2 regions of the Senegalia massiliensis genome follow, and region 2 is predicted to be linked to the other one. Evidence: riboswitches for the same ligand, from Rfam matches in the RefSeq annotation. Region 2 holds a riboswitch; the other holds the start of a gene.

Region 1 (16,234 bases), on a different contig from region 2:
CATGGAACAAATAAACCAACATCTATTGGGCTAGATTCATCTCATGGATGTATTAGGATGAATAATAAAGACATAGATGAATTATATGATATAGTAAATTATAATACTAGAGTCACTATAAACAAAGGGGCATATGGAATTTTTGGAGATGGTTTTAGAATTCTAAAGCCAGGAGATAGAGGAAGTGATGTATTGGAAGTGCAAAAAAGATTAAAATTAAAAGGCTATTACAAAGGAAGAAATGATGGAATATATGGTGAAACAATGAAGACTGCTGTAATTAATTTTAAGAAAGATAATAATCTTGATTCTACACATTTTATAAATTATGAGACGTATAGAAAGCTAAATATAATATTAATGGAATAACTTAATGTTTTTCAAATAATATGTTATACTAATATCTAGAGTTAAAACCAATATTTTGGGTATACATATAATTGGTAATAATAAAACACTTATTTTAAGGAGGAATTACAAATGGCATCAGAAAAAATGTTAAAAGCTTTAAATGAACAATTGAATTTTGAATATGAATCAGCAAATTATTATTTAGCAATGGGTGCATATTGTGCAGATGAAGATTTTGAAGGAATTGAAAACTTCTTTATGGTTCAAGCAGATGAAGAAAGATTCCATGCAAAAAAATTCTATGATTATATCAATGATAGAGATGGTAGAGTGAAAATAAGCTCAATGGAAGAACCTAAAAATGAATTTTCATCAATAAAAGACGCATTTGAAACTGCACTTGCACATGAAAAGAAAGTTACAGAAAGAATTAACAATTTGATGAAACTAGCTCATGAAGAAAGTGATTATGCTACTATAAGCTTTTTAAATTGGTTTGTAGATGAACAAGTAGAAGAAGAAGCTACTATGAAAACTATAATAGCAAAATTAGATAGAATAGGAGATAGTCCACAAGGATTATTTATGTTAAATAAAGAACTAGGATCAAGAACATTTACTCCTGTTGAATAATAAAAAAGATAGGTGAATATTCACCTATCTTTTAGTATGTTTATAAAGTATTATTTTCCACTCATATTTCTTTGAGCTTGCTCAACTAATTTCTTAGTCATATATCCGCCAACATAACCATTATCTCTAGCTGTTAAGTTACCTTTATCCATAGACTCATAGTTAGCCATACCTAATTCACTAGCTATCTCAGCTTTCATTTGATTAAGAGCTTGACGAGCTTCAGGTACTACTAATTTGTTTGAAGTGTTTCTAGCCATGTGTTTTCCCTCACCTTCATATGTTTTTATGTTGCAATAATATTTTATGTAATGCATCCATTTTTAAACGAGGTAATTTTAACCATATTTAAAATAAAATCATTTTAAGTCCGAATAATATTAAAATTGTTCCTGAAGATAGATCAGCATATTTTTTAATAAAATTTATTTTAGATAATTTATTACTAATATTAAAAGCTATACTAGTCATTAAAGTTGTAATTAAACCAATAATTATTGAATAATCAAATATAATAAACATAGAATTTATAGAACTGAATGTTGAAAATCCTATAACAAAAGCATCTATACTTACAGAAATACTTAGAGCAATTTTTATTATAAAAGTGAACTTTACTAACTTAGTATTATCATCTAAACTTTCTTTTATCATGAAAATTCCGACTAACATTATAATTATTCCGCCCATCATAGAAGAAAGTTTAAATACATAAATATTAAATAGACATCCAAAATATCCTCCTAAAAATGCTAAAAGAAATTGAAAAAAACTAAAACTAAATATAAAGAATAATTTATCATATCTCTTTAGTTTTCTATCTATACCTATAGAAAAAGCGATACCAGATGCATCAAGTGCTAATGCTATAGAGATTATTATAATGTTTAATGCTTGCAAGATTTAACCCCCTAATTTCTTTATATAATAATCATATTAGAATGGGTATAATAAATATTAATGATATTTAAATTAATTTATAGTAAAGGAGTGATTATATGTTGTCACCTAGTTTAGAAGACTATTTAGAAGAAGTATATAGGCTATCATTAAAGGAAAAAGATATTAGAAATAAGGATATTGCTGATACATTAAATGTATCTATGCCATCGGTTGTTAAGGGACTCAAAAAACTAAAAGAGTTAAATTATATAAAATATGAACCTTATGAAAAAATTGAAGTATTAGAAAAAGGAAAGAGAAAAGGAAAATTTTTGGTTGAGAGAAATAGAATTTTAAGAGAATTTGTGGATATTATAGGTTCTTCATGTGATGAAAAAGCAGAAGCAGAAGCAATGGAGCATTACTTGTGTATTGATACAATAAGATCAATAGAAAAATTAGTTAGTTTTTTTATGAAGTATCCAGAAATAAGAGAAAAATTCAATATATACAATATTAGTAGCATTTTAGATGAAGATGATCTGGAGTATAGATAAAATAAATACTTTGTATTTTAAGTATCAAAGTTATGAATAATTGTTAATTAATTTTCTTAGATATTATATAATCTGAATAGATTATATAATATAGGGGGAAATAAAATGGCAGATTATAGAGAATTATGGGACTCACTAGATATGGATTTAGAAAAGCATGATCAATTATGTGAAGTATTGCCAGAATTTTATGGTGATATTTATATGACACAAGAAAATAGAGCAGAAGGGATGAATTATTTTAATTTTGTAGTATCTGAAATTCATGGTCTAAGAATAAAAGAGTTGAATGAGCATAGAAAAGATGGAGGTAAAGTCTTCGGAAGTTTTTGTGTGTTTGTTCCTGATGAGGTTATAATGGCTGCAGATGGAATAGGGGTTGGATTATGTGGTGGATCTGATTTTTGGGTTCCTGATGGTGAAAAGGTTTTACCAAGAAATATGTGTCCTCTTATAAAAGCTTCAGTAGGTGCTAAATTAAGTGGAACATGTCCATATTTTCAATCTGCTGATATGCTTGTAGGTGAGACTACTTGTGATGGCAAGAAAAAAGCTTGGGAAATACTAGGTGAATATACACCAATGCATGTGATGGATTTACCACAAATGAAAAGAGAAAAAGATTATACTCATTTTAAAGAAGAAATAAACACTTTTAAGGAAAAAGTTGAAGATTTAACTGGAAATAAAATTACTTTGGAAAGTTTAAAAGAAAAAATAAAACTTGTCAATGATAAAAGAAGAGTATTGCAAAGATTATATGATGCAAGAAAGTCAGATAAACTACCTATTAGTGGTAAAGACTCTCTTTTAATTACTCAAGTGGCTTTTTATGATGACCCAAATAGATTTATACAAAAAACAAATGAACTTTGTGATGAATTAGAAGAAAGAATAGAAAAAAATATATCAGTATTTAAAGATGATACTCCAAGAATATTACTTACAGGGACACCAATGGCTATACCAAACTGGAAGATGCATCATTTAATTGAAACTAGTGGTGGTGCAGTAGTTTGTGAAGAGGCGTGTACTGGTACAAAATATTTTGAAAGACTTGTAGATGAGAATATAACAGATTTAGATAGTGGACTTCAAGCACTTTCAGATAGATATATGGGGATAAATTGTGCATGTTTTAGTCCAAATGAAGGTAGAATAGAAGATATTATTAGATTATATAAAGAATATAATGCTGATGGAGTAATATATAATTCTCTTCCTTTCTGTCATACTTATGCTATTGAATATAAAAAGGTTAAAGATGCATTAGATAAAGAAGGCATACCAGTAATGATGATAGAAAGTGACTATAGTATGCAAGATGCAGGTCAGATTAATACTAGACTTGAGGCTTTCTTTGAAATGATAAGTATGAATAAAGAGTTAGCAATATAAAGGTGATATTTTGAGAAAACAAACTTATATACTTTTTCCTTCACATAGTGATGGTTTAGCTTTAGAGAAAAAATTAAAAGAAAAATCTATAAAGTATATTATTTCACCTACTCCTAGAAGTTTAAGTAAATGTTGTGGTATATCTATAATTATAGATCCAGAATTACAATATTTAGTAGAAGAAATTGTAGAACAAAATAAAGATATAGAAGTAAGTGGAATTCATACTATAGAGAAAAAAGCTAGAAATTGGTTTAAATAGAGGTGGTTATTTGTATAGTATAGGAATTGATACTGGTTCTGTGGCTACAAAGGCTGTATTATATAATGGCAATATAATAGATATGTTGATAGTACCTACTGGGTGGAGTCCTAAATCATCATCAAAAAATGCATTTGAAATACTAATTGATAGAAATAATCTTTGTGAAAATGATATTTCTAAAATAATCGGGACAGGCTATGGTAGAATTTCCATGGATTTTGCTGATAAAACTATAACTGAAATAAGTTGTCATGCTAAAGGTGCATATAGTTTAAATTCTAATATCAGAACAATATTGGATATTGGGGGACAAGATAGTAAGGTTATAAATTTAGACTCCAAGGGAAACGTAGTAAATTTCATAATGAATGATAAATGTGCAGCAGGTACAGGGAAATTTCTTGAAGTGACTTTGAATAATTTAGGAATAGATGTAAATGATATTGATGACTTTTGTAGAAATGAAAAACCTGTCAATATAAGTAGTATGTGTACTGTTTTCGCTGAGTCAGAAATAATAAGTCTTTTAGCTCAAGGTAAACCAAAAGAACAAATAGCCACTGGAATACTTTATTCTATTGCTGACAAAGCATGTTCTTTATTAAATAGAGTTAATATTAATGAGCAAATTGCATTTACTGGTGGAGTTGCAAAAAGTAAAGAGCTTAAAAATATATTAGAAACTAAATTAAGGCAAAGTATATTTTCAACAGAAGATACACAAATAATTGGAGCTTTAGGAGCAGCAGTTATAGGTTGGAATTTATATAAAAAAGATAGTTAAAGTTTATTTAACTATCTTTTTTTAATTATATATTAAAATTATGATATTATATATATATATAATAATTTTGGAGGGATAATATGAAAGTACTAGTAACAGGAGGAGCAGGTTATATAGGAAGTCATACAGTTGTTGAGCTATTAAATGATGGTTATGAAGTAGTAATAGTAGACAATTACTCTAATAGCAAACCTGAAGTTTTAAAGAGAATTAAAGAACTTACAAATAAAGATTTTGATTTTTATGAAGTAGATTTATTAGATAGAGAAAATTTAGAAAAGGTATTTCAGGAAAATGAAATAAGTTCAGTAATTCATTTTGCAGGACTTAAAGCAGTAGGAGAATCAGTAGAAATACCATTAAAATATTATCACAATAATATAACAGGAACTCTTATTCTTTGTGAACTTATGGATAAATATGATGTGAAAAATATAGTGTTTAGTTCATCAGCTACAGTGTATGGTATGAATAATGAGTCCCCTTTAACAGAAAACTTACCACTTAGTACAACAAATCCATATGGTAGTACAAAACTTATGATAGAACAAATATTAAGAGATGTTTATATATCAGATAAAGACTGGAGTATATCACTTCTTAGATACTTTAATCCAATAGGAGCTCATAAATCTGGTAGAATAGGTGAAGATCCAACTGGAATACCAAATAATTTGATGCCTTATATTACTCAGGTTGCAGTAGGTAAAAGAGAAAAATTATCTGTTTTTGGTAATGATTATGATACTCATGATGGAACAGGAGTAAGAGATTATATACATGTAGTAGATTTAGCCAAAGGACATATAAAGGCACTTGAAAAAGTATTAAATACAACAGGAGTAGATGCATATAATCTAGGTACAGGAAAGGGATATAGTGTACTTGATGTAGTAAAGAATTTTGAAAAGGCTACAGGAGTAAAAATTCCTTATGAGATTAAAGAAAGAAGAGCAGGAGATATTGCAACTTGCTTTGCAAATCCAGAAAAGGCAAAAAAAGAATTAGATTGGTCTAGTGAAAAAACATTAGAAGATATGTGTAGGGATTCATGGAAATGGCAAAGTGAAAATCCTAAGGGATATGAAGAGAAGTAAACAATATGGATGTATGAGCAGGTATATTATTTATAATAAGATAAGAACTGGTATACCAGTTCTTATCTTATATACTAGCACATTACAATAATTTTATAAGGTGTAGTTTGTGGTGGTATACTTTTTGTTGTAGGGCCATATACAACAATTAAATTTCGGTTTGTAATATCTCCTAAAAATACTTGACCATTTTCTAATATTATTTGAGTAAATGGAGAAACATTTAATTGTAATGTCCCATCACTACTTATTAAATTTCTATCAAAATAATCTACTTTTACATTTTGAAGTTGTGAAGGCTTACTGATAACTAATGCTTGTAATTGTGGAGGAAATATTAGAGGAGTAGGTTGGTTTTCATCATAAAACACATTTACTCTATCTCCTATATTCACCATTACTTTATTTACAAAATAAGTATCTGGTGATACCACAAAATTTACTAATTGTCTACTTGGATTTTGTACAGAAACTAATTTATTACAGCCTACTTTATTAGAACTACCTCTCCAAAAATGATCAATCATAACAACAATTCCAGAGAAGGATTTGAAAGATTCCATAATACATACCTCCTGTATAATATTATTTGAGTTTTAATCTGTATCTTTTAATATAATATGAGTTATTATAAAATTAAGTCACTATATAGGTAAGAAATTTGAAATGTATGTAATTTTATTATAAAGTATAATAAATACTTGACAAACTAATAAGAATATATTATCATTATATTGTAATCGTTACAAATTTAAAATAATTACAACAAATAGCGATGTAAGGAGATGAAGGAAAAATTATGGAGATTAGTACAAGTGATTATTTAAAAGAACACGGTATAAAACCTTCACTACAACGCATAAAAATATATGAATATTTATCAAAAAATAAAAATCATCCAACTGTAGAAAAAATATATAATGATTTAATAAAAGAAATACCTACATTATCTAAAACAACAATATACAACACATTTAGTTTATTTATGAAAAATGACATTGTTACAATGATTACAATAGAAGAGAATGAAACAAGATATGATGCAGATATTAAATTCCATGGACATTTTAAATGTACTGATTGTGGAGGAGTATATGACTTTGAAGTAGAAGATATAAAATTAAAAGATGGGACTTTAAAAGGGTTTCAAATTGATGAAAAGCATTTATACTTTAAAGGTAAATGTAAAAATTGTCTTTAGAGTTAAATATATATAATTAAGGGGGAATTTATTAAAATGTCAAATTTAAAAGGAACTAAAACAGAACAAAATTTACTAAAAGCATTTGCTGGAGAATCTCAAGCAAGAAATCGTTACACAATGTTTGCAAAACAAGCAAAAAAAGAAGGATATGAACAAATATCAGATTTCTTTTTACAAACAGCAGAAAATGAATATCAACATGCAAAAATATTCTTTGGTTTTTTAGAAGGTGGAGATGTTGAAATTACGGCTACATACCCAGCAGGTAAAGTAGGTACTACTGCTGAAAACTTAAAAGCTGCTGCAGATGGAGAACATGAAGAATTTATTGCTATATATCCTGAATTTGCAAAAATAGCTGAAGAAGAAGGATTTAAAAAAATAGCAATTGCATTTAAAAAAATAGCAGAAATAGAAAAAGATCATGAAGAACGTTATTTAAAACTTTATGATAATGTTAAAGAAGAATTAGTTTTCAAAAAAGAAAATCAGCAAAGTTGGTATTGTCGTAAATGTGGTCATGTACATGTAGGAGAAAAATCTCCAAAAATGTGTCCAGTTTGTAACCATCCAGAAGCATATTTTGAAATAAAACAATCAAATTATTAATAATTTAAAACCACTTTTCAATTGAAAAGTGGTTTTTTGTAATTTAATATTTAAGAAAATATGATACAATAAACACGAATGAAAATTATTATAAGTATACTGAGAGTGTAATAGATTAGTAAAAAAATATAAAGGAAAATAGGATGAAAAAAATAATTTTAATTATAATAGGAAGCTTAAGTTTAATGTTTGGAACAATAGGAATAATATTACCAGTTCTTCCTACGACTCCTTTTTTACTCTTATCTTTAGCTTGTTTTGTTAAAAGTAGTGATAGGTTGTATGAATTTATATTAAATAACAAATACTTAGCTCCATATGTAGCTGATTATATGAGTGGCAAAGGCATACCTAAAAAAGCTAAAAAAAAAGCAATACTTTTAATCTGGCTTACAATAGGATTTTCTGTGATATTTGTTTTGGATAAACTAATATTTAGGATTATGTTATTTACTATAGCAAGCATAGTAAGCATATATATTTGGACAAGAAAAACAGCTGGAGCAGATAAAAATATAATATAATGTATAATATAAAAATTGCTGCTTTTAAAAGTAGTGATTTTTTTTAACACATAAAATATAACTATATAAGCGGAACTTTTATAATATAATTATAAATATATAAATTTTGGGGGATAAGTATATGAAAAGAAAGACTAAGAATTTTTTAATAATATTTATAGTAACTATGATAATATCACAAGGCACTGTATTTGCAGCAGATGCTTTATATAGATTTATGAATAATGACCAAGATGCACTAATTGTAGGGCAAATTAAAAATATAGAAGATGAATATATGAATGTAGAAGTATCAAGACAAATAATGACTCCATTAAATAGAATTATAAGCATATTAAAAAGAAGAGCTTTTTTAAATGAAGATGACAATATAAAAGTAGAAAAAGTAAATACATATTCTAATTTTGACGAAAATAATGAAAATGGGAAATTAGAAGAAGGAGATTATATAATTGCATCAATGAATAAAGAAGACAGTCACTTTAAAGTAGTTTGGGGGATTTATAAATTAACTTCTAATAATATGAAAAAATTAGATGTAATTTATCCAAATGAATCTAAAGATACTGCTATGGAAGCATATTCAATAGAAGTTTTTATAAATAGTAATGGAAGAAAAAAAGATTTTAGTTATAATTATGAAAAAAGTCAAGTTTCATATAAAAATAAAGTAATATATGATAATGGTAAGATAATTGAATCTAATAGCCTTATAGATTTATCTTTAATTTGGATAAGTATATCTATTATTATCTTAATAATTATATATGGATTTAAATTAAGAGAAAATAAATTAAAATAAGCATAATTTTTAATAATCTTTACTTCAATCAGAAAGAGATATTGTTTTATATAAAAAGTAACGATATATGTAGTAGATAATATAAAGTAAAATTATTTAATAGAGTGGGTAAATAATAAATAAATCTAAAATATATTAGAGTTTAGAAATGAAGATACAATATAATAACAGCTAACTTTTTTAAGATTTGCCTTGACAAAAACCAATTAACAATGATATATTTTAAACATAAAATTAAATAAGATCTTCAGGGCAGGGTGAAATTCCCGACCGGCGGTAAAGTCCGCGACCCATATGAAAATATGGCTGACTTGGTGAAATTCCAAGACCGACAGTAAAGTCTGGATGGAAGAAGATATAATTAATAAATATAAGTTTATATATTATTGTGATGTGTTTATATATAATATATGATTTTTATAAAGCTCTGAAGGTGAACCTTCAGAGCTTTTATTTTTTGTTCAAATAATATAATAATTAATAGTTTTAAGAAAGGACATAATAAAAAAGGAATATTTTAATGATAAGAGTTGGGAGGGAGTAAATGGAGATAAAACATATGAAAAGAGCCATAGAAATTTCTAAAAGAGGTGAAGGATATACTAGCCCAAATCCTTTAGTGGGAGCAGTAATAATAAAAGATGAAAAAATAATTGGAGAAGGTTATCATGAACTTTATGGTGGTCCTCATGCTGAAGTTAATGCTTTTAATAATGCTATAGAAGATGTGAAGGATGCTACAATGTATGTTACATTAGAGCCTTGTTCTCACTTTGGAAAAACTCCTCCTTGCGTAAATAAAATTATTGAGAAAGGTATTTCAAAAGTAATCATTGGGATGAAAGATCCTAATCCCTTAGTAGCAGGAAAAGGCATTGAAATTTTAAGAGCTAATGGTATAGAGGTTAAAGTAGGAGTTTTAGAAGAAGAAATAAAAAAAGTAAATGAGATTTTTATAAAGTATATAACTCAGAATAAGCCATTTTGTATACTAAAAACAGCAATGACTTTAGATGGTAAAATTTCATCATATACTGGAGATTCAAAGTGGATTACTAATGAATTGTCTAGAAAATATGTACATCAAATACGACATAAAGTATCTGCCATTATGGTAGGTATAGGTACTGTATTAAAGGATAATCCTAGACTTACAACAAGACTTGATGATAGATATTTAGATCCTATTAGAATAATTGTAGATACAAATGGAAGAGTTCCTTTAGATGCTAATGTATTAAATATAAAATCAAAATCAAAAACAATTATAGCTACAACTGAAAAAATTGATGATCAAAAAATACAATTAATTAAAGAAAAAGGTGGAGAAGTTATAATTACTCCATTAAAAAATGGGAAGGTAGATTTAACTGATTTGATGAGTCAATTAGCTAGAATGAAGATAGACAGTATTCTATTAGAGGGAGGATCTACTTTGAACTATAGTGCATTAGAACAAGGTATTGTAGATAAAATACTATCCTTCATAGCACCTAAAATAATAGGAGGAAAGAATGCTAAAACTCCAGTTGGAGGACAAGGTAGAGCCTATATAGATGATGCATTTATTCTAAAAGATATGACTATGTCAAAATTCAATGAAGATATTTTAATTGAAGGTTATTTAAGGAAGGAAGATAGATAAATGTTTACAGGACTTATAGAAGAAATAGGAATAGTTGATAAGGTTGTAAAGGGTATTAATTCAGCTCAAATAACTGTTAAATCACAGAAGGTTTTAGAAAGAATACAGCTAGGTGATAGCATAAGTACTAATGGAGTATGTCTTACAGTTGTGGATTTTGATAAAAGTAGTTTTACTATAGATGTTATGCCTGAAACAATGAGACGTAGTAATTTAAGAAATTTAACTACTGGAAGTAGAGTTAATCTTGAAAGAGCAATGAAATTAGGAGATAGATTTGGAGGACATATTGTATCTGGACATATAGATGGAGTAGGTATTATTAAAGATATAGAGGAAGAAGATAATGCTACTTGGGTCTCTATAGAATTTACCTCTGAATTTATGAAGTATATCATTAATAAAGGTTCTATAGCTATTGATGGAACTAGTTTAACAGTAGCTTTAGTAGATGATAATATTTTCAAAGTTTCAATTATACCATTAACTAAAGAAGAAACTATATTATTAGGTAAAAAAGTAGGTGATGAGGTAAATTTAGAATGTGATATGGTTGGAAAATATATTGAAAGATTTATTACATTTGAAAAGTTGGATCAACCAAAAAGTTCAATAGATATAAATTTTTTAAAAGAAAATGGATTTGCATAAAGGAAGGTGACAAAATGTATAAATTTAATACAATAGAAGAAGCAATTGAAGATATTAAAGCGGGAAAAATGATTGTAGTAGTAGATGATGAAAATAGGGAAAATGAAGGGGACTTATTAATGGCAGCTGAAAAAGCAACTGCTGGGGAAATAAACTTCATGGCTAAATATGGTAGAGGTCTTATATGTACTCCTATGACAAAAGAAAGAGTTAATGAGTTAGATATTTATCCAATGGTATCTGTAAATACAGATCCAAAGGAAACAGCTTTTACAGTATCTGTTGACTCTACAGAAACTACCACTGGTATTTCAGCAGAAGAAAGAGCCATGACAGTTCAAAAATTAATAGATACTACTGCAACATCAAATGATTTTAATAGGCCAGGACATATATTCCCTTTAGTAGCAAAAGAAGGTGGGGTATTAAAAAGAGCAGGTCATACAGAAGCAGCAGTAGATTTAGCAAAGTTAGCTAATTTATATCCTGCAGGTGTTATATGTGAAATTATGAATGAAGATGGAACAATGGCTAGAGTACCGGAGCTTATGGAATATGTAAAAGAACATAATTTAAAAATAATAACTATAGCAGATTTAATTAAATATAGAAGAAAAAATGAATCTTTAATAGAAAGAGCATCAGAAGCTTTTATGCCTACTAAATATGGAGAATTTAAAATAGTAGGATATGTTAATAAACTAAATGGAGAACATCATGTAGCTCTAGTTAAAGGAGATGTATCTGATGAAAATCCAGTATTAGTAAGAGTACATTCAGAATGTTTAACAGGGGATGCCTTTGGTTCTCTTAGATGTGACTGTGGAGATCAATTTGCTGCAGCTATGAGAAATATTGAAGAAGAAGGAAGAGGAATATTACTTTATATGCGTCAAGAAGGAAGAGGAATTGGTTTGATAAATAAGATCAAAGCTTATGCTCTACAAGATAAAGGAATGGATACAGTGGAAGCTAATATAGCTCTTGGTTTTCCAGAAGATATGAGAGACTATGGTATTGGTGCTCAAATATTATCTGATTTAGGTGTAAGAAAGGTAGAACTTATGACTAATAATCCTAAAAAGTTATCAGGAATTTCAGGATATGGAATAGAAGTTGTAGAAAGAGTACCTATTCAGATGAATCATAATGAAAGAAATGAATATTATTTAAAAACTAAAAAGAAAAAAATGGGTCACATGCTAAATTTTAAGGAGGAAAAGTAAATGAAAACATACGAAGGAAATTTAATTGCTAAAGGGTTAAAATTCTCTATAGTAGTAGGAAGATTTAATGAATTTATAGGAAGTAAATTATTATCTGGATCTATAGATACTTTTAAACGTCATGGGGTTGAAGAAGAAGATATTGAAATTGTTTGGGTACCTGGAGCATTTGAAATGCCTTTAGTCGCTAAAAAGTTAGCTAAGTCAGAAAAATATGATGGTGTAATATGTATAGGTGCTGTAATTAGAGGAGCTACACCACATTTTGATTATGTATCAAGTGAAGTTTCAAAGGGAATTGCAAATGTATCTTTAGAAACAGAATTACCTGTTATATTTGGAGTACTTACAACCGATACTATTGAGCAAGCTATAGAAAGAGCAGGGACAAAATCAGGAAATAAAGGGTCTGAAGCAGCTATTACAGCAATAGAAATGGCAAATTTATTAAGAGAAATATAGGGAAAATCAATATATTTGAAAATATAAAAACAATATTTTTAGATTATGATGGTACTATTCATAATAGTATAAAAATTTATGGACCTGCATTTAGAAAATCCTATAATTATCTAGTTAATTTAGGTGAAGCTCCAGAGAAAAAATGGAATGATGAAGAAATTTCATATTGGCTAGGATTTAGTAGCAAAGCAATGTGGGAAGAGTTTATGCCAAACATTGATCCAGATATTAGAGATAAAGCAAGTAAAATAATAGGTAGAGAAATAGTGAGTCAAATAAACTCTGGAAAAGCAGTATTATATCCACATGCAATAGAAACTCTTAGATATTTAAAAGATAAGGGATATAATTTAGTATTTCTTAGTAACTGTAGTATAGGTTATAGAGATAAGTCAAAAGAAATATTTGGATTAGATAGTTACTTTGTAGAAATGGCTTGTTCTGAAGAATATCATTATACTCCTAAATATAAAATATTAGCTATTTTAAAGAAGAAATATCCTACAGATATGGTTATGATAGGTGATAGATTTCAGGATATAGAAGCAGGAAAGAAAAATAATATTTTAACTATAGGCTGTAATTATGGATTTCATAAACCTGGTGAATTAGATGAAGCTGATATTAGAATAGATAGTATAAAAGAACTAAAATATATATTCTAGCTATGTTGATTTTAAAATATTATAAAAACCTCTCTTAACAAATAAGTCACAAGTAGTGTTTGTTAAGAGAGATTTTTAATATTTTAGATATTAAATTTTATTTAAATTTAATAATATTTTTTGCTGTTTTTATGATCTTCAACTATTCTTAAAGTTTCTCCAAATCTTTGGAAGTGTACAACTTCTCTTTCCCTTAAAAACCTTAGGGTATCTCTAACACCAGGATCATCACTTAAATTTATAAGATGTTCATATGTTGCACGAGCCTTTTCTTCTGCTGCCATATCGTCATGAAGATCTGCTATAGGGTCGTCTTTTGAATTTAAGAATGTAGCAGTCCATGGTACTCCTGCTGCATTGTGAGGGAATGGGCTTTTACCATGATTTGCATAATGTGCTTCAAAAGGTGTTCCTTTAATTTTTTCTATAGGAGCATCCTTTACTAACTTATAGACAATTGTACCAATAATCTCCCAGTGAGCAAGTTCTTCAGTCCCAATATCTGTAAGTATTCCTTTTGCCTGATTTGTAGGCATAGTCCATCTTTGAGTTAAATATCTTACACCTGCTGATAGTTCTCCATCTGCCCCACCAAACTGTTCTAATATCATAGCTGCAAGTGCAGGGTTACAGGAGTCTACTCTTACAGGATATTGTATCTTTTTTTCATAAATCCACATAAAATTACCTCCTTATTCCCATTTGCATTTTTTGTATTCAATATCCCATGGCCAAGGTGAATCTATATATTGCCAAGGACACATACTCATACCCGTATACATTAATGGTCCATATTCTCTAGAATAAACTTTCATTAAATCACGATATTGTTTTGAAAATGTATTATGAAGCATTAAAGCTTTTTCATCTGCAGGGTGAGTATCAAGATAAAGATTTGTTTCAACTAAACCAAAGCTTACTTGCATAATCTCTTCTAATAATTCTAATTGTCTAGAATCCATAAATTGCACCTCCTATTAGCATCTTTTCTTTTTATTATGGATTTCATATGGCATATATAGTTCAGGAAATAGTGTTCCTTTACATAATGCCTCTTTTAAATCATATACTTTACACATTTTCTGGTAAGGCACATAAGCACGAGCCAACCTATAATTTGGTCTCTCATATTCTTCATTATATTTTTTATCGTCCATACAAATTCAACTCCTTATGCTAAACTTGTTTCTATATATAATACTCTTATTGATATATATTTGTGACCAAAAAAAGGCATAAAAAATAACTCTCCTGCATATAGAGAGTTATTTATATCTGTATAAAATTATTTTAAGCGACTCATTTTCATGTATAAATTCAACTTTGTCAATCATCATTCCTACTATACTAAGTTCTGAATCATGATCTGATTCACCAGTTAATTCCCAATAAAATTCTTCCATTTCTGTTTGTCTTGGTACATTTAACAATCTTTCAAGTCGAGAAACTCTTTTGTCTTTATAATCCAAACAATCTACATAAAAAGATATTTTGAAATATTCTTTACTGTTTTCTACATTCATATTAATATTATTTGCTCCATGTATAAGACAAAAAGTGGTTAATTCGTCAATTATTTTACTTATTTTTTTAATATCATGCTTCAATTTCAATCTCCTTTCGAAAATGTATCTAATATAGGAACAAGAACAGATGCAACAATTCCTCCAGAAAATCCATTATTATATAGATTTACTCCACCATGAACTACTCCAACATTCATTACTACAGCTAGATGAAGAAACCCACTTATAAATCCAGCAAAAGGACCATATTCACCAGCAATAGGCGCGAGTGTTGTGCTAAATAACCCAGCAATTATAACAACTGTTGAATTTATATCCCAAATATTCAAAAGTCCTGCAGCAAATACTCCAAGTAATATTGGTATAGTATTTTTTGGATGTTTACCAAATGCAGAAAAACCTATTATTGTTAAAATTCCTCCTACAATTGGACCGTTAATTGCTCCTCCAGATATTATAACATAAATAATTGAAATTACACCCATAAGTCCCATATTTACAAAAGTATTTCCTATTCCTATGAGCAAAATAAAATCTGTAACGAGTCTTCCTGAGTACTCGAATATTTCTCTATATCCTTTAAACGTTTTCTTATTTAATAAATAACCTATTAATATTAGTATTATAGAAAATGAAAGTAAAAAAACTTTCAAGAAAGTATCATATTTTGAAGATAATATAGATTGTGTACTGATATCCAAACCATAACTTCTAAGTACTGCTATAAGAACTGTAGCAATAAATCCTGCCGTGAAGCCTACATTATAAATATTATAACCATCATGTGCACGAACTAAATGTGCAGAAAGTGGAGTTATTATAAAACCAATTCCTATGCCAAAAAGCCATCCTAAGACAATTCCCTCTATGAGAGGGAGACCAAGTCCAAATGATAATTGACTTACAATTGGAGAAAGAGATGTAGCAAACATTGATATATATATAACAGAACG
Region 2 (16,234 bases):
GTGAAGATTATACATTAAAAACTAATGATTTAGCTAATGATGAAACTGAATTAAAAATAGAATTTTTAAATAGCATAAATTCAGTCTATGAAGTTAAATATGATACAGTTGTAATATCTGAAACAGGTACAGTTAAAAATAATGCAAGTTTCTCAGGATCAGAACAAAATATAGACCAAAATGATTCTGTAGAGTATACAGCTAAACAAACTTCAGGTGGATCAGGAAGTGGAGTTAATAGAGGTTCTATATTAGTAGAAAAGAAAGATGGAGAATCTGGAGATTTATTACCTGGAGCAGAGTTTGAGTTGTATTATCTGTTAAATGGTGATGAAAAGATAGTTGAAACAAAAGCTACTGATAAAAACGGAAAGTTAGTTTTTGAAGGCTTATCATATAGAACATATTATTTAAGAGAAAAAGCAGCACCAGATGGATATGAAATAATTGATGAAGAGGCAATAGAAATAAAAGTAGATTCAACTAATCAAATAAAACAAACAATAGAGAATCTTAAAAAAGGATCTTTATCAATAGTAAAGAAAGATGGTTATACGGAATCACCATTATCTGGAGCAGAGTTTAAGATAACAAGTGAAGATGGGACATTTGAAAAGACTTTAAAAACAGATAATGACGGTAAGGCAAATATAAGCAATTTACCAAGAGGTAAGTATACTCTTAAAGAAACAAAAGCACCAGAAGGTTATGTGCTAGATGAAACTATTCATGAAATAAATATAAACTCTGAAACATTAAATATAGAAAAAACTATTCAAAACTATAAAAATGCTTCTATATTAATAGTTAAAGATGATGGTTATACCGAATCACCATTATCAGGTGCAGAGTTTAAGATAACAAGTGAAGATGGTACATTTGAAAAGACTTTAAAAACAGATGATGAAGGTAAAGCAAGTGTAGATAATTTAAGAAGAGGTAATTATACTATAGAAGAAACAAAAGCACCAGAAGGTTATGAATTAGATGATACGAAGCATCAAATAGAATTAAATGATGAAAATCTAAATTATACTCATAAAGTTTCAAATTTCATGAAAGCATCAATATCAATAGTTAAAAAAGATGGCTATACAGAAGCACCATTATCTGGAGCAGAATTTAAGGTAACAAATGAAACAGGAACAGTAAACGAAATTCTAACAACAGACGAAAATGGTGAAGCAAGCCTTGATAACTTAAGAAGAGGTAAGTATACTATAGAAGAAACAAAAGCACCAGAAGGATATATTATAGATGAAACAAAACATGAAGTAGAATTAAATGCTGAAAACTTAAATTATGAGTATGAAGTATCAAACTTTATGAAAGCATCAATATCAATTAATAAGATAGATGGAGATACTGAAGAACCTCTATCAGGTGTGAAGTTTAAGGTAACAAATGAAGCTGGAACAGTAGATGAAGAGCTAGTAACAGACGAAAATGGTTATGCAAGTCTTGGTGATTTAAGAAGAGGCGAGTACATTATAGAAGAAATAGAAACAAAAGAAGGATATGTACTAAATGAAACAAAACATAAAATAGAATTAAATTCTGAGAACTTAAATCCAGAAATGACTATTAAAAACTTTAAACATGGTTCAATAATTATAAACAAGATAGATGGAGATACAGAGGAGCCTCTATCTGGAGCAGAGTTTGAACTAAGAGATAGTGAAGGAAACTTAGTAGAAACTCTAGTATCAGATGAAAATGGTCAAGCAGGTATTGGTAGCTTACCAAGAGGTAAGTATACTATTCAAGAAATAAAAGCACCAGAAGGATATGAGTTAGATGAAACAAAATATGAAGTAGAGTTAACTGCAGATGAATTAGATATCCAAAAGACAGTTGAAAACTTCATGAGAGGATCTATTAATATTCTTAAAGTAGAAAAAGACACAGATAAAGTACTATCTGGAGCTAAATTTGAATTAAGAGACAGTGAAGGAAACTTAGTAGAAACTTTAGTAACAGATAAAGAAGGAAAGGTAAGTGTTAACGATTTAATAAGAGGAGAATATACAATACAAGAAATTGAATCACCAGAAGGATATGTATTAGATAAAACTAAGCATAAAGTGGAAATCACTTCTGATAATTTAAACTTAGAATTAGAGATTGAAAATGAACTAGAAGATTCTAAAGTTGCAGGAGCGGATGATTCAAATAAAGATGGCTCATTACCACAAACAGGTGAAAAGAGTAGTTTATCATTTTATATAACAGGATTAACACTTATATTAATTGGTTTCTTTATGGCAAGAAAGCATAAACTATCTCTTTAAATAAAAACTAGAAGGAAGTTTCCTTCTAGTTTTTTTATTGACAAACTAATAACTATATATTATAATTAAGTTAACAAAAATAAAAAATAATAGTTAATCTTCAGGGCAGGGTGAAATTCCCGACCGGCGGTAAAGTCCGCGACCCATATGAAAATATGGTTGACTTGGTGAAACTCCAAGACCGACAGTAAAGTCTGGATGGAAGAGGATTAAGTATGATACATACTTAATTATGTAGAATTTAAAGCCCTTGGAGTTTTCCAAGGGCTTATATTATCTACCTGAAGAAACTAACACAGGAGGTAAGTTAAATGTTGGCAACTAAAAAGAAAGTAAATACAAAATATCTTACAAAAACAGCAGTGTTATCAGTATTAGCATTTTTAATTATGTTTATAGAGGTACCATTATGGTTTGCTCCACCATTTTTAAAGATCGATTTTAGTGATATACCAGCTTTGATAGGTGCATTTGCTTTAGGACCAATGACAGGAGTTGTTATTGAACTACTTAAAAATATTTTAAATCTTGCACTTGAAGGTACAGCTACAGCAGGTGTAGGAGAGCTTGCCAATTTTATAGTAGGTAGTTTATTCGTATTTACTGCAGGAATAATTTATGAAAAGGGAAAAAGTTTTAAATCAGCTGTAGTTGGGTTATTAGCAGGAACTATTGTTATGACCATTGTAGCAGGTATTGCAAATTACTTTTTCTTATTACCTTTTTATTCAAAGCTATATGGATTACCAATAAGTAGTTTTGTGGAAATGGGATCTGCCCTTAATGGTTTTGTAAAAGATGTAGAAACACTTGTTATATTTGCAATAACACCTTTTAATATTGTAAAAGGTATACTAATTTCCGCTATAACTATACCATTATATAAGAGAATATCACCGTTACTTCATAAATAACCAAAGCTAATTGCTTTGGTTTTTTCTTGTATATAATGGGCAATAATTATATAATACATATTAGGATTAGGAAAGGAAAAGATTAAATATGATAAGAATAATTACAGAAAGTACAGAACAAACAGAAAGATTAGGAAAATTAATAGGTAGTTTATTAAACTCAGGAGATATAATTTGTTTAGATGGTGATTTAGGTGCAGGAAAAACTACACTTACTAAATCTATTGTAAAGGGTTTAGGCGTAGATGAATATGTAACAAGCCCTACATTCACTATAGTAAATGAGTATGAGGGAAAAGTACATGTAAATCATTTTGATGTTTACAGAATATCAGATGTAGATGAGATGTATGATATAGGTTATGATGAATATATGGATTCAGAAAGTGTAAATATAATTGAATGGTCATCTATTATAAAGGAGATACTTCCAGAAGATAGGATAGAAATAAATATAGAAAGATTAGAAAAAGATAATAAAAGAAAGTTTAATATAAACTCGATAGGTGAAAGATATAAAGATTTAGTTGAGGAGTTGAAAAAATATGAAGATACTAGCAATAGAAAGTTCCTCTAGAGTAGCAACATGTGCAGTAATGGAGGATGAAACTTTATTAGGTGAATATATAATAAATGACAATATGACTCATTCAGTGAAATTAATGCCTAGCATAAAGACACTTATGGATAGTTTAGATTTAAAACCGGAAGATATTGATATATATGCAGCAGGAGTAGGTCCAGGCTCTTTTACAGGTCTTAGAATAGGATTAGCAAGTATTAAGGCAATGGCACATGCTCACAATAAAAAGACAGTAGGAATACCAACAATGGATGCTTTAGCATTTAATATACCATTTGGAGATGGAATTATAGTTCCAATGATGGATGCTAGACGTGATAGAGTATATACTGGAATATATAAATGGGTAGATGGAAAATTTAATATATGTATGGAACAGGATGTTTTAGAATTAGACAATATAATAGAAATACTTGAAAAAAGAGATGAAGATATAATTATAAATGGGGATGTAGAATCTAAATATGGAAGCATATTAAAAAACAGATTAGGTGATAGAATAATATTTTCAACTGTTTCTACAAGAATGCCAAGGGCATCATCAATAGCAGAACTTGCATTTAGAAAAGTGAAAAATGGTGAATATATAGATTATAAATTATTGGTCCCTGACTATTTAAGAAAATCTCAAGCAGAGAGACAATATGATGAGAAGATGAAGAAAAAAGATGAATAGTATAGTGATTAGAAATATGGAATCTGAAGATATTGATAATATATTAGAATTAGAAAATATGTCATTTTCAACTCCATGGTCAAAAGAATCATTTATAAAAGAGATAAAAGAAAATAAGCTTGCAAGATACATAGTGGCCAAAAATGATACTAAAATAGTTGGTTATGGGGGAATGTGGCTTATACTTGATGAAGCTCATATTACAAATATTGCAGTTCATCCTGAATATAGAGGAGAAGGGGTAGGGACTAAACTATTAAATGGACTTGTAGAAATATCTAAAGAAATGATGATAAAAAGGATGACACTTGAAGTAAGAAAGTCTAATGATCCTGCTATAAAATTATATAAAAATAATGATTTTGTAGAAGTGGGAATCAGACCTGGATATTATTCTGATACAAATGAAGATGCAATTATTATGTGGAAAGAAGTTTTATTTTAAAAGGAGTGTTTTTATGAGTGATAATTTTAATGAATTTATAGATTATAGTGATGCACGTGAACTTACAATGAAAGAAAAGATAAAAGATGTATTTACAAATCCAAAAGAATTGTTTAAAAGCATAAAATTTTATCCGAATTTAAAATTGGCTATAATAATTATATTGGTAATTTCATTTTTAGCAGCATTTATTGAAATAAGTTCTACTGATTTTATAAATAGTATGATAGATAGTGCAAAACAAAGTGGCCAACCTATTCCAAGTGATTCTCAATTAGAAGTATATAAATACATGACAATTGCTTTAGCTGGAATAATGCCTTTAATTGTAATTGGTTTTAAAGCCTTTATGATAACAGGTCTTTCTGTACTTGTTGGAGGAGATGGAGATACAAAAGAAGGCATGCTTGTAACAAGTTATTCATATATACCTATAGTGCTTGGAACATTAATTTCTAGAACAATAATATATTTCACAAATTTTGATGTTTTTAAATTTAATTTAGCTCAGATATTACCTTCATCATTAGAAGGGACGCTATTTTTTGGAATAGCTTTGAGTATAGATATTTTTATAATATGGTATCTTGTACTATCATTTATTGGAACAAAATATATATTTGAAATTTCATATAAAAAGGCAATATTACCAGTACTTATTCCGTGGATTTTTTGGGTTATATTTTATGCAGGAGTTTATATTCTAACAAGTGGTGGTTTAAATATTGGAATATAATTTTCTAAAATAGTTATACTAAGGATATAACTATTTGGGAGATGATAAATTGAGCGATATAAATATGGCAAATAAAGATCAATTAAAAAATATAGCTGAGAGATGTAGTGAATATAATTTTGAAGAAAATGAAAATCTAAGGTCAGAAGTAAAGTCTATGGGGGAAGAGACTATTAGTTGTGAAAATTGCAAACATTTTAATGCAAATCATAAATGTAGTTTAAATCTTATAGATCAAATTTTATCAAGTATGGATGTAAAGTTAGATTAGGACACCTAATTAGGTGTCCTAATATTTTTTATTACTTATCTAAATTCATTTTTTCTTTTATCAAAATGAATTTTATCTCTTTTTGGATTTGTAAATTCATTCATATTGTTATAAAGAGATAAATCACCAAAGGCAGTTGCTTTATATACTTCTTTGAAAAAACTATTATTTTTATCTACACCATCATATCCTATATGTCTATTTTTTGGCATAAGATCACACTCCTTTTTAAAGTGATTAAAATTAGTTTTTGTAGAACTTGTTTATAATATTCAACATGGTATATAATTAAATTAAATAATTTTGGAGGGATAATTTTGAAAAATGTAATTACATTGGGAGTAGAAACGTCTTGTGATGAAACTTCAATAGCTATAGTTAAAAATGGACGAGAAGTTTTAACTAATAGAATATCTTCACAAATAGATCTTCATAAAAAATTTGGAGGAGTAGTTCCAGAAGTTGCTTCCAGAAAACATATTGAAACAATAGATTATATATTAGATGATGCTTTAAATGAAGCAAAGTTATCATTAAATGATATAGATAATATAGCAGTAACATATGGACCTGGTCTTGTAGGAGCTCTCTTAGTTGGGCTATCATATGCTAAAGCACTTAGTTTTGCATTAGATAAACCTTTAATAGGAGTTAATCATATAGAAGGTCATATTAGTGCAAATTATATAGAATATCCAGATCTTAAACCACCTTTTGTATGTCTTATAGTATCAGGTGGACATTCACATTTAGTTTATATAAAAGATTATGGGAAATATGAAATATTAGGTCGAACTCGAGATGATGCTGCAGGTGAAGCATTTGATAAAATAGCAAGAGCTATGAATTTAGGTTATCCAGGTGGTCCAATCATTGATGATTTAGCAAAAAAAGGAAATGAAGATGCAATAGATTTTCCAAGAAGTTATTTAGAGGAAGACAGCTTTGATTTTAGTTTCAGTGGTCTTAAGTCAGCAGTATTAAATTATCTTAATAGCATGAAGCAAAAAGGTGAAGATATAGTTGTAGAAGATGTTTGTGCAAGCTTTCAAAATGCTGTAATAGAGGTATTAGTTGATAAAACAGTTAAATTAGCTAATATGAAAAACTCTAAAATAATAGCTATAGCTGGAGGAGTAGCATCAAATAGTGGACTTCGTGAATTAATGAAGAAAAAAGCTGGAGAATATAATATAGAGGTTAAATATCCATCAAGACTATTATGTACTGATAATGCAGCTATGATTGCATCAGCTGGATATTACAATTATATAAATAATAAGTATTCTGACCTTAGTTTAAATGCAGTTCCAAATTTAAAACTTGGAGATTAGGTATTATGTTAACTTAAAAATTGAATTTTGACGAAAAATATAATAACATGACTTTTCCACAATGTTTACAGTTTTATCTACAAATTCTGTGGATAATGTGGAAAAGAACTCTGAAATAGATATGTTCTAAAAAAAAATGTTGATAAGTTTGGGGATTATGTGTATAAAATGTGGACTATTTGTATATAATTTTTAATTTATACCTAATTATATATAAACATATATAATTAGTACGCATGTTTGGTAAACAATAATCTTTTTTTAATGATAAATTAAGACAAAATGCTACTTTCTATTAATCTGAAAGTAGCATTTCCCATTCATTATATAAATGTTCTAATTTTTCATTTATTATTTTACTTTGTTTTATATTTTCAGTACTTTTTTCAGGATCTGAATATATTTCAGGTAAACACATATCATATTCTAATTGAATTAATTGTTTTTCATAATCAGAAATTTGTTTTTCTATTTCTTTAACTTTCTTTTTTTTCTTTTTTTCATTACGTATTTTTTCTTTTTGCTTTTTTTGTTCATTTTTTAATTGAGTTTTTGTTTTAGTAGGTTTATTTTCTTCAACATCTATTATTTCATTCTTTTTTTCAATATAGTAATCATAATTTCCTAGGTATTCTTCTAAACCTTCATTAGTTAATTCAAGTATTTTGTCTGTTACTTTATTTAGAAAATATCTATCATGAGATATTACAAATAAAGTGCCTGTATAATCTATTAAAGCATCTTCTAATGATTCCTTTGAATCAATATCTAAATGATTTGTTGGCTCGTCCATAAGTAGGAAATTAGCTTTAGAAAGCATTAGTTTCATAAGAGATAATCTGCTTTTTTCTCCACCACTAAGTGTAGATATTTCTTTGAATATATCATCACCAGTAAATAAAAATCTAGCTAAAATACTTCTAATAGTATAATGATCAAAGGATGGATTTTCATCCCAAATTTCATCTACTATTGTTTTATTATTATTTAAGTTTGTTTGTTCTTGGTCATAATATGCTGCATTTACTTTGTGACCAATATTTACTTTGCCACTATCTGCTTCTATGGTTTTTAATATTATATTGAAAAGTGTTGTTTTACCAACACCATTTGGTCCTATTAATCCTACTTTTTCTTCTCTATATATATTAAATGAAACATTTCCAAATAATTTATTTTCTCCAAAGGATTTTGATATTTCTTCTACTTTTAAAACATCATCGCCACTTTTTATTTTAGGATCAAATTTTATTTTGGAACGACCATCAATAGATTTAGGCTTATCTAAAACATTTATTTTATCAAGCATTTTTTGTCTGCTTTTAGATTGTCTAATGGCTCTTTTACCACCTAATGCAAGTTTTCTTATTTTTTCTTTTTCATCTTTTATTTCTTTTCTTTGATTTTCATAATCTTTAGTTTTTAGTTCTATTATTTTTTTTCTCTTTTTCATGAATGTACTATAATTACCATTATATATTTGAAGTTTTCTATTTTCTAATTCAAATATTTTAGTAACAGTAGAATCTAGAAAATATCTGTCATGAGAGATTATAATTGCAGCTCCATTATATTCTTTTATATATTTTTCTAACCAATTTATTGCATCAATATCTAGGTGATTAGTAGGCTCATCTAATAATAATAAATTTGGTTTTTTAAGTAATAGCTTTGCAAGTAGAACTCTTGATTTTTGACCACCACTTAAGTTATTTATGGGTTTGTAGAATTCTTCTTCTGAAAAACCAAGTCCCTTTAATACACCTTTAATTTCACTACTATATGCATATCCATTTTTTTCATTAAATTCTTCTGATAATCTAGAATATTTATTCATAAGTTTATCCATTTGTTCTAAGTTATCACATTTACTTTTTTCACTTATTTCTATTTCTAATTTTCTTATACTTTTTTCTAAATCAATAATATTTTTAAATTCTTCTAAAGCTTCATCATATACTGTTTTTTCACTTTCAAACAATGTATTTTGTTTTAAATAACCTAATTTAGTTTCATTTGCAATATATATTTCTCCACTATCCATAGAAATTTCATCTATTAGTATTTTAAAAAGTGTAGATTTTCCAGCACCATTTAATCCTACTAATCCTACTTTTTCTTTTTCATTTATTGCAAAAGATATACTTTCTAAAATTGGCTCTCCAATATAAGATTTATTTATATTATTGCATGATAAAATTATCATTTTTTTCACTCCTTATTTCTTATCCTATTATATATGATATTTTTTTTTTAGTACAGTTTTTAAAAATAGATATAATTGGGTATAGTATTAAGAATGGTAGATAACCTTTGATAATTATATAAAAATCTAGTATAATAATCTTAGTGCAAAATTTGACACATGCTGATATTATGTTATATAATTAACATATTTATAAATTTGAATGAATGAGAGGGATTAGAAATGAAAAATAAAAATGTTTCTATGGCTGTAATAAGAAGACTGCCGAAATATTATAGATATTTGTCTGAACTTCTAGAAAATGATATTAAAAGGATTTCATCAAAGGAGCTAAGTAAACTTACAGATTTTACTGCTTCTCAGATAAGACAAGATTTAAATAATTTTGGTGGGTTTGGACAACAAGGTTATGGTTATAATGTAGAAGATCTACAAAGAGAATTAGGGAAAATTTTAGGATTAGATAAAACATATCGTGCTGTACTAATAGGAGCAGGTAATTTAGGTCAAGCAATTGCAAATTACAGAGGGTTTTCAGATTCAGGATTTGAAATTTTAGGTATATTTGATAAAAATCCTAAAGTAACAGGAAAAAAATTAAGAGATGTAGAAGTTAAGGCTATGGAAGATATGGGTGATTTTATAAAAGAGAATGATATTGAAATAGGTATTATATGTACACCTAAAGAAGGTAGTCAAGAAATAGCTGATACTTTAGTAGAAAGTGGAGTTACAGGTATTTGGAACTTTGCTCCAGCAGATCTAAAAGTACCAGAAAACATAACAGTTGAAGATGTACATTTAAATGAGAGTTTATTTACATTATCTTATCTTTTAAAAGAGAAAAAATAAAGGCCGTCTTATAGATGGCCTTTTCTAATATGGAGGAAATTATGAGAGTAAATGATGTAATGACTAGAAATCCTATAACTATAAATCAAGATAAACAAATAATATATGCTACAAAATTAATGTATGATAATAAGATAGACTCTTTACCTGTATTAGATTCTAAAGGAGAACTTATAGGGATTTTTCAAAAAGAAAACTTGTATTATGCTATATCGAATAATATAGATTTAAATAGTGAAATTAAAGATATAATGAATAAGGACATCAAATGGATTTATCCAGATCAGGACACAGATAAAATATTAGATATGAATATGGGTAGGAATTTAGTATTAGATAAAGAAAATAATTTAGTAGGAGTTTTGACAAATACTGATTTATTAAAAGCATATTATAATACAAACAATGTAATTAATAGGAAGTTAGATACAGAAAAAAACTTAACTGGAACATTAAAGACCATATTAAACAATGCATATGATGGAATAGTTGTAATTGATAAAAGTAGAAAAATAACTATGATAAATCAGTCTTATGCAAAATTTTTGAATGTGGATAAAGATGATGTAATAGGAAAAGATGTTACAAATGTAATAGAAAATACAAGACTTCATGTAATACTTGATACAGGCGAATCAGAAATTGGAGAAATACAAAAAATAGGTTCAAGAAATATTGTAGCTATGAGAATACCAATTGTTGAAGATGGTAAAGTGGTTGGTGCTATAGGAAAAATCATGTTTAGAGACATACAACAGGTAAATTCACTTGCTAACAAGTTAAATGTTATTAAAAATGAACTTAAATATTATAAAAAAGAACTTATAAAAGAAAGAAGAGCTAAATATTCATTTGAAAATATTCCATCAAATAGTGATATTATGAATAAAGTAAAGTTACTTGCACAAAAATCTTCAAAAAGTAACTCTACAATACTTGTAGTAGGTGAGAGTGGAACAGGTAAAGAGTTATTTGCCCATTCTATTCATAATGCAAGTCCAAGAAAATTAAAACCATTTGTAAAAATGAATTGTGCTGCAATACCAGAGGATTTATTAGAATCAGAGTTATTTGGATATGAAGAAGGAGCTTTCACTGGTTCAAAAAAAGGTGGTAAAATAGGAAAATTTAAATTAGCTGATGGAGGTACTATTTTCTTAGATGAAATAGGAGATATGCCATTAAATATGCAAGCTAAGATACTTAGAGTTTTACAAGAAAAAGAATTGGAACCAATTGGTTCTAATAAGACACATCCAATTGATGTAAGGGTTATATCTGCTACGAATAAAGATTTAAGCAGTATGATTAGAAAAGGCGAATTTAGAGAAGATTTATATTATAGATTAAATGTTATAAAACTTAATATTCCTCCTTTAAGAGAAAGAAAAGAAGATTTAGATATTTTAATAGATATATTGTTAGAAAAACATAAAGGTGATGTAGGTAAATATATTAAGGGAATATCTGATGGGGCTAGGAATGTTTTAAAGACATATCATTGGCCTGGTAATGTAAGACAACTTGAAAATGTACTTGAAAGAGCTATAAATATTGTTGAGTCAGGATGTGAGATAGATATTCCTCATTTACCTGAATATATAAGAGGTAAAAATAATAATAATGAAGAAAGTAGTTTTTCATTAAAAAAAGCAGTAGAAATTACTGAGAGAAATACAATAATAAATGCCCTTGAACTTACAAGTGGAAATAGGGTACATGCAGCAAAGATACTAAATATTAGTAGGTCTTCATTATATGAAAAAATGGATAAATATAAGATAGAATAAAAGCTTAGGGAAACCTAAGTTTTTATTATGTCTTGATTTCCATACAGTGTATAAAATTTAACACACATCATCTTTGTCTTGTAATTAACAATAGTATTAGGGGTTTTTATTTTGAGTGTATAAGAAACAACACAGAATTAGTTATATAATTAACAATAAAATATAGTTATTATTTTTCAAGAAAAATTATATAACATAGTAATTTAAGCATTTAAATATAAAAAATGATAATTTTTTATCTATTGGCACGTATTATGCATTATAAATAGACGAAACGAAAAAGTAAATAATTGTTTTGTATATTTAAGGAGGGTAAAAAAATGAATTTCAGTCTAAATGACGAGCAAAAAATGATTAGAAAAGTCATGGAAGAGTTTTCTGAAAAAGAAGTTAAACCTATTGCAGCAGAAATAGATGAAACTGAAAGATATCCAAAAGAAACAGTTGAAAAAATGGTGAAAGCCAAAATGATGGGAATACCATTTCCTAAAGAGTATGGTGGAGCAGGTGGAGACGAAGTTGCTTATGCTATAGCAGTTGAAGAGCTATCTAAGAAATGCGGTACTACAGGTGTTATATTATCAGCACATACATCACTTGGTGCATGGCCAATATATAAATATGGTACAGAAGAACAAAAGCAAAAATATTTAAAACCTCTTGCAGAAGGAAAATCAATAGGAGCATTTGGTTTAACAGAGCCTAATGCTGGTACTGATGCAGCTGGTCAACAAACAGTTGCAAAATTAGAAGGAGACCATTATATATTAAATGGTTCAAAAGTATTTATTACAAATGGTGGCCAAGCAGATGTTTACATCATAATGGCTATGACTGATAAATTAAAGGGTACTCGCGGTATAAGTGCATTTATAGTTGAAGCAGACTATGAAGGATTTAAAATTGGTAAAAAAGAAGATAAATTAGGTATAAGAGCATCAGCTACAACAGAATTAATATTCCAAAATGTAAAAGTTCCTAAAGAAAACTTATTAGGTTCTGAAGGAAAAGGATTTAAAATAGCTATGTCTACTCTTGATGGAGGAAGAATTGGTATTGCTGCTCAAGCACTAGGAATTGCTCAAGGTGCTATGGATGAAGCAGTGAAATATGTAAAAGAAAGAGAACAGTTTGGTAGACCGATAGCAAAATTCCAAGGATTACAATGGATGATAGCAGAAATGGAAACTAAAATTAATGCAGCAAGATTACTTGTATATAATGCAGCAGATAAAAAGGCAAAAGGTCTTTCTTATGGAAAAGAAGCTGCTATGGCAAAACTTTATGCATCAGAAGTTGCAATGGAAGTTACTACAAAAGCAGTTCAATTACATGGTGGATATGGATATACAAAAGATTATCCAGTAGAAAGAATGATGAGAGATGCTAAGATTACAGAGATATATGAAGGAACTTCAGAAGTTCAAAAAATGGTTATAGCTGGAAATGTGTTAGCTTAAAAATGATAGGAGGAAAGAGGATGAATATTATTGTATGTATAAAGCAAGTTCCTGATACAAATGAAGTAAGAATAGACAAAAAAACAGGAACTCTTATAAGAGAAGGCGTTCCAAGTATAATAAATCCTGATGATAGAAATGCTTTGGAAGAAGCTTTAAGATTAAAAGATAAATATAATGCAAATGTAACTGTACTAACTATGGGACCACCTCAAGCAAAATTAGCTCTAAAAGAAGCTTTAGCTATGGGTGCAGATGATGCTATATTATTAAGTGATAGAGCGTTTGCTGGAGCAGACACTTGGGCAACATCTACTACCCTTGCTGGAGCAATAAAGAGATTAGGTAATTTTGATATCATATTCTGTGGAAGACAAGCAATAGATGGTGATACAGCACAAGTTGGACCACAAATTGCAGAGCATCTTGATTTGCCACAAATAACTTATGTTGAAAAATTAGACGTGGAAGGAGATGCAGTAATAGCTCATAGAGCAATAGAAGATGGATATTATAAAGTAAAGACAAATATGCCAGTACTTCTTACTGCAATAGGTGAATTAAATGAACCTAGATATCCTTCAATTAGAGGAATATATGATGCATTTAGAGAAAAGGAAATAAAAGTATGGTCATTAGATGACATAATAGTTGATAATACACAAATAGGACTTAAAGGATCTCCAACACAGGTTAAAAAGTCATTTACACCTGCTACAAAAGGTGCTGGAGAAAAATTAGAAGGAACAACTGAAGAAAAAGTAAGAAATTTAATAGTTAGACTTAAAGAAAGACAAATAATATAAAACCAAAGGAGGGACAATAATGGCTATAAGAGTAATAACAGACAAATGTATTGGTTGTGGAATATGCGTAAAAGTATGTCCATTTGATGCTATAGATATGATTGATAAAAAAGCAACTATAAAGGATAATTGTACACTTTGTGGACAATGTGTTGAAGCTTGTCCAGTGGATGCAATAGTTAAAGATGAAGAAGAGGTACAAAGTAAAATTAATATAGATGACTATAAAGGAGTATGGGTATTTGCAGAGCAAAGATCTGGTGAAGTATTAAATGTTTCTATAGAGCTCCTTGGTGAAGGAAGAAAAATAGCAGATAAACGTGGAGTAGAATTAAGTGCTGTATTATTAGGTAAAGATTTAGATGAAAACGCTGAAAAGCTAGTTAAATATGGTGCAGATAAAGTTCTAAAAGTAGATCATGAAAAATTAGAAAATTATACTACTGATGCTTATGCTAAGGTAATATCTGATCTTATAGAAGATAAAAAGCCTGAAATAATGTTGATAGGTGCTACAACAATTGGTAGAGATTTAGGACCAAGAGTATCAGCTAAAGTAGCTACAGGACTTACAGCAGATTGTACTCGCTTAGAAATAGATGAAGAAGATGGAAAATTACTTCAAACACGTCCAGCGTTTGGTGGAAATTTAATGGCTACAATAGTTTGTCCAAATAACAGACCACAAATGTCTACAGTTAGACCTGGAGTTATGGAAAAAGCTAAGTACAATGAAAATGCAGTAGGAACTATAGAAAATATTGAAGTAGCATTTAAAGATGGAGATCTTAAAACAGAAGTATTAGAAATAGTAAAATCTGAAAAAGAAACAGTAGCTCTTGATGAAGCTCCAATAATTGTTGCTGGTGGTAGAGGAGTTCAAACAATTGAAGGATTTGAATTACTTGAAAAATTATCAGAAAAATTAGGTGGAGTAGTAGGAGCATCTCGTGCAGCAGTAGATGAAGGATGGATTGAGCATTCTCATCAAGTAGGTCAAACTGGAACTACAGTAAGACCAAAATTATATATTGCAGCAGGAATATCAGGTGCTATACAGCATTTAGCTGGTATGCAATCTTCTGATTGTATTGTAGCAATAAATAAAAATCCTGATGCACCAATATTTAAAGTTGCAGACTATGGTATTGTAGGAGACTTATTTGAAGTAATTCCAGAATTATTAGAAGCTCTTGACAATGTAGATGATATAGTTACAGCTTTAAAGGCAGTAGAATCTTAAATTAAGGCAGTTGATTTCTAAAAGTTACAGCTGACCAAAAATAATTTTTAAATAGTCTAGTTAATTTTAACTAGACTATTTTTTATGTAAAAAGTGATATGTATTTATTAAAATATTTTAATAACATTAAAAAAAGTACGAAATATGTCGATATATATAATGGAGGTGGGGAAAAATTGAAACAATTCAAAAAAATATTATCAAAATTTAAACAAGGGGGTAAAGGTGAAAAGAAAAAAAGAATAGGAAAAAAGAGCTTAACTAAAAAACTGGTAACATTAATAATAGTAATAATACTTTTAACAGTAGTGTTTATTGGGAGTTCTTCTTTTTTAGTGACTGTTAACTCATTAAAAGGTGAGTTACAAGATACATCAAAAATATTCACAAAAGAAGTAAAAAGCACTATGGATAAGTATTTTTCAAGTTATGAAAAGAGTTTAAATATTATATCAAATGATCCAAGTCTTACAAATATAGATTTGGCAGAAGAAAATAGTGAATTAAGTGAAGAGCAAATATCTAAAATTTCAAATTCATTAGAAAGATATTATAATACATATAATGAAATAATAAGTATATATTTTGGAGACACAAATGGTGGTTTTTATGATTTTCCTATAACTG

What was found. A riboswitch is a leader RNA that binds a small molecule or an ion and turns the genes downstream of it on or off. The one in region 2 is predicted to bind FMN.
Region 1: another riboswitch for FMN. It lies ahead of ribD (bifunctional diaminohydroxyphosphoribosylaminopyrimidine deaminase/5-amino-6-(5-phosphoribosylamino)uracil reductase RibD); the one in region 2 lies ahead of D3Z33_RS10890 (ECF transporter S component).

What each region holds. Positions count from the first base shown of each region.
Region 1 covers NZ_QXXA01000003.1:16,859-33,092, reverse strand. The annotation lists gene D3Z33_RS01445 (L,D-transpeptidase family protein) at 1-369, shown strand, start outside; gene D3Z33_RS01440 (ferritin) at 481-984, shown strand; gene D3Z33_RS01435 (alpha/beta-type small acid-soluble spore protein) at 1,035-1,244, opposite strand; gene D3Z33_RS01430 (manganese efflux pump) at 1,333-1,884, opposite strand; gene D3Z33_RS01425 (metal-dependent transcriptional regulator) at 1,983-2,423, shown strand; gene D3Z33_RS01420 (double-cubane-cluster-containing anaerobic reductase) at 2,529-3,821, shown strand; gene D3Z33_RS01415 (DUF3343 domain-containing protein) at 3,832-4,083, shown strand; gene D3Z33_RS01410 (acyl-CoA dehydratase activase) at 4,094-4,870, shown strand; gene galE (UDP-glucose 4-epimerase GalE) at 4,951-5,967, shown strand; gene D3Z33_RS01400 (hypothetical protein) at 6,042-6,530, opposite strand; gene D3Z33_RS01395 (Fur family transcriptional regulator) at 6,767-7,168, shown strand; gene rbr (rubrerythrin) at 7,205-7,780, shown strand; gene D3Z33_RS01385 (YbaN family protein) at 7,924-8,304, shown strand; gene D3Z33_RS01380 (hypothetical protein) at 8,426-9,106, shown strand; FMN riboswitch at 9,346-9,467, shown strand; gene ribD (bifunctional diaminohydroxyphosphoribosylaminopyrimidine deaminase/5-amino-6-(5-phosphoribosylamino)uracil reductase RibD) at 9,651-10,751, shown strand; gene ribE (riboflavin synthase) at 10,752-11,402, shown strand; gene D3Z33_RS01365 (bifunctional 3,4-dihydroxy-2-butanone-4-phosphate synthase/GTP cyclohydrolase II) at 11,417-12,628, shown strand; gene ribH (6,7-dimethyl-8-ribityllumazine synthase) at 12,629-13,090, shown strand; gene D3Z33_RS01355 (HAD family hydrolase) at 13,075-13,755, shown strand; gene D3Z33_RS01350 (manganese catalase family protein) at 13,863-14,435, opposite strand; gene D3Z33_RS01345 (spore coat protein CotJB) at 14,448-14,717, opposite strand; gene D3Z33_RS01340 (spore coat associated protein CotJA) at 14,733-14,912, opposite strand; gene D3Z33_RS01335 (hypothetical protein) at 15,021-15,362, opposite strand; gene D3Z33_RS01330 (DUF1576 domain-containing protein) at 15,365-16,234, opposite strand, start outside.
Region 2 covers NZ_QXXA01000011.1:94,093-110,326, reverse strand. The annotation lists gene D3Z33_RS10895 (SpaA isopeptide-forming pilin-related protein) at 1-2,291, shown strand, start outside; FMN riboswitch at 2,384-2,505, shown strand; gene D3Z33_RS10890 (ECF transporter S component) at 2,603-3,205, shown strand; gene tsaE (tRNA (adenosine(37)-N6)-threonylcarbamoyltransferase complex ATPase subunit type 1 TsaE) at 3,294-3,782, shown strand; gene tsaB (tRNA (adenosine(37)-N6)-threonylcarbamoyltransferase complex dimerization subunit type 1 TsaB) at 3,751-4,464, shown strand; gene rimI (ribosomal protein S18-alanine N-acetyltransferase) at 4,457-4,909, shown strand; gene D3Z33_RS10870 (Yip1 family protein) at 4,923-5,645, shown strand; gene D3Z33_RS10865 (hypothetical protein) at 5,695-5,916, shown strand; gene D3Z33_RS10860 (hypothetical protein) at 5,952-6,128, opposite strand; gene tsaD (tRNA (adenosine(37)-N6)-threonylcarbamoyltransferase complex transferase subunit TsaD) at 6,231-7,250, shown strand; gene D3Z33_RS10850 (ABC-F family ATP-binding cassette domain-containing protein) at 7,546-9,456, opposite strand; gene D3Z33_RS10845 (redox-sensing transcriptional repressor Rex) at 9,679-10,308, shown strand; gene D3Z33_RS10840 (sigma 54-interacting transcriptional regulator) at 10,350-12,098, shown strand; gene D3Z33_RS10835 (acyl-CoA dehydrogenase) at 12,419-13,558, shown strand; gene D3Z33_RS10830 (electron transfer flavoprotein subunit beta/FixA family protein) at 13,579-14,364, shown strand; gene D3Z33_RS10825 (electron transfer flavoprotein subunit alpha) at 14,384-15,607, shown strand; gene D3Z33_RS10820 (methyl-accepting chemotaxis protein) at 15,784-16,234, shown strand, end outside.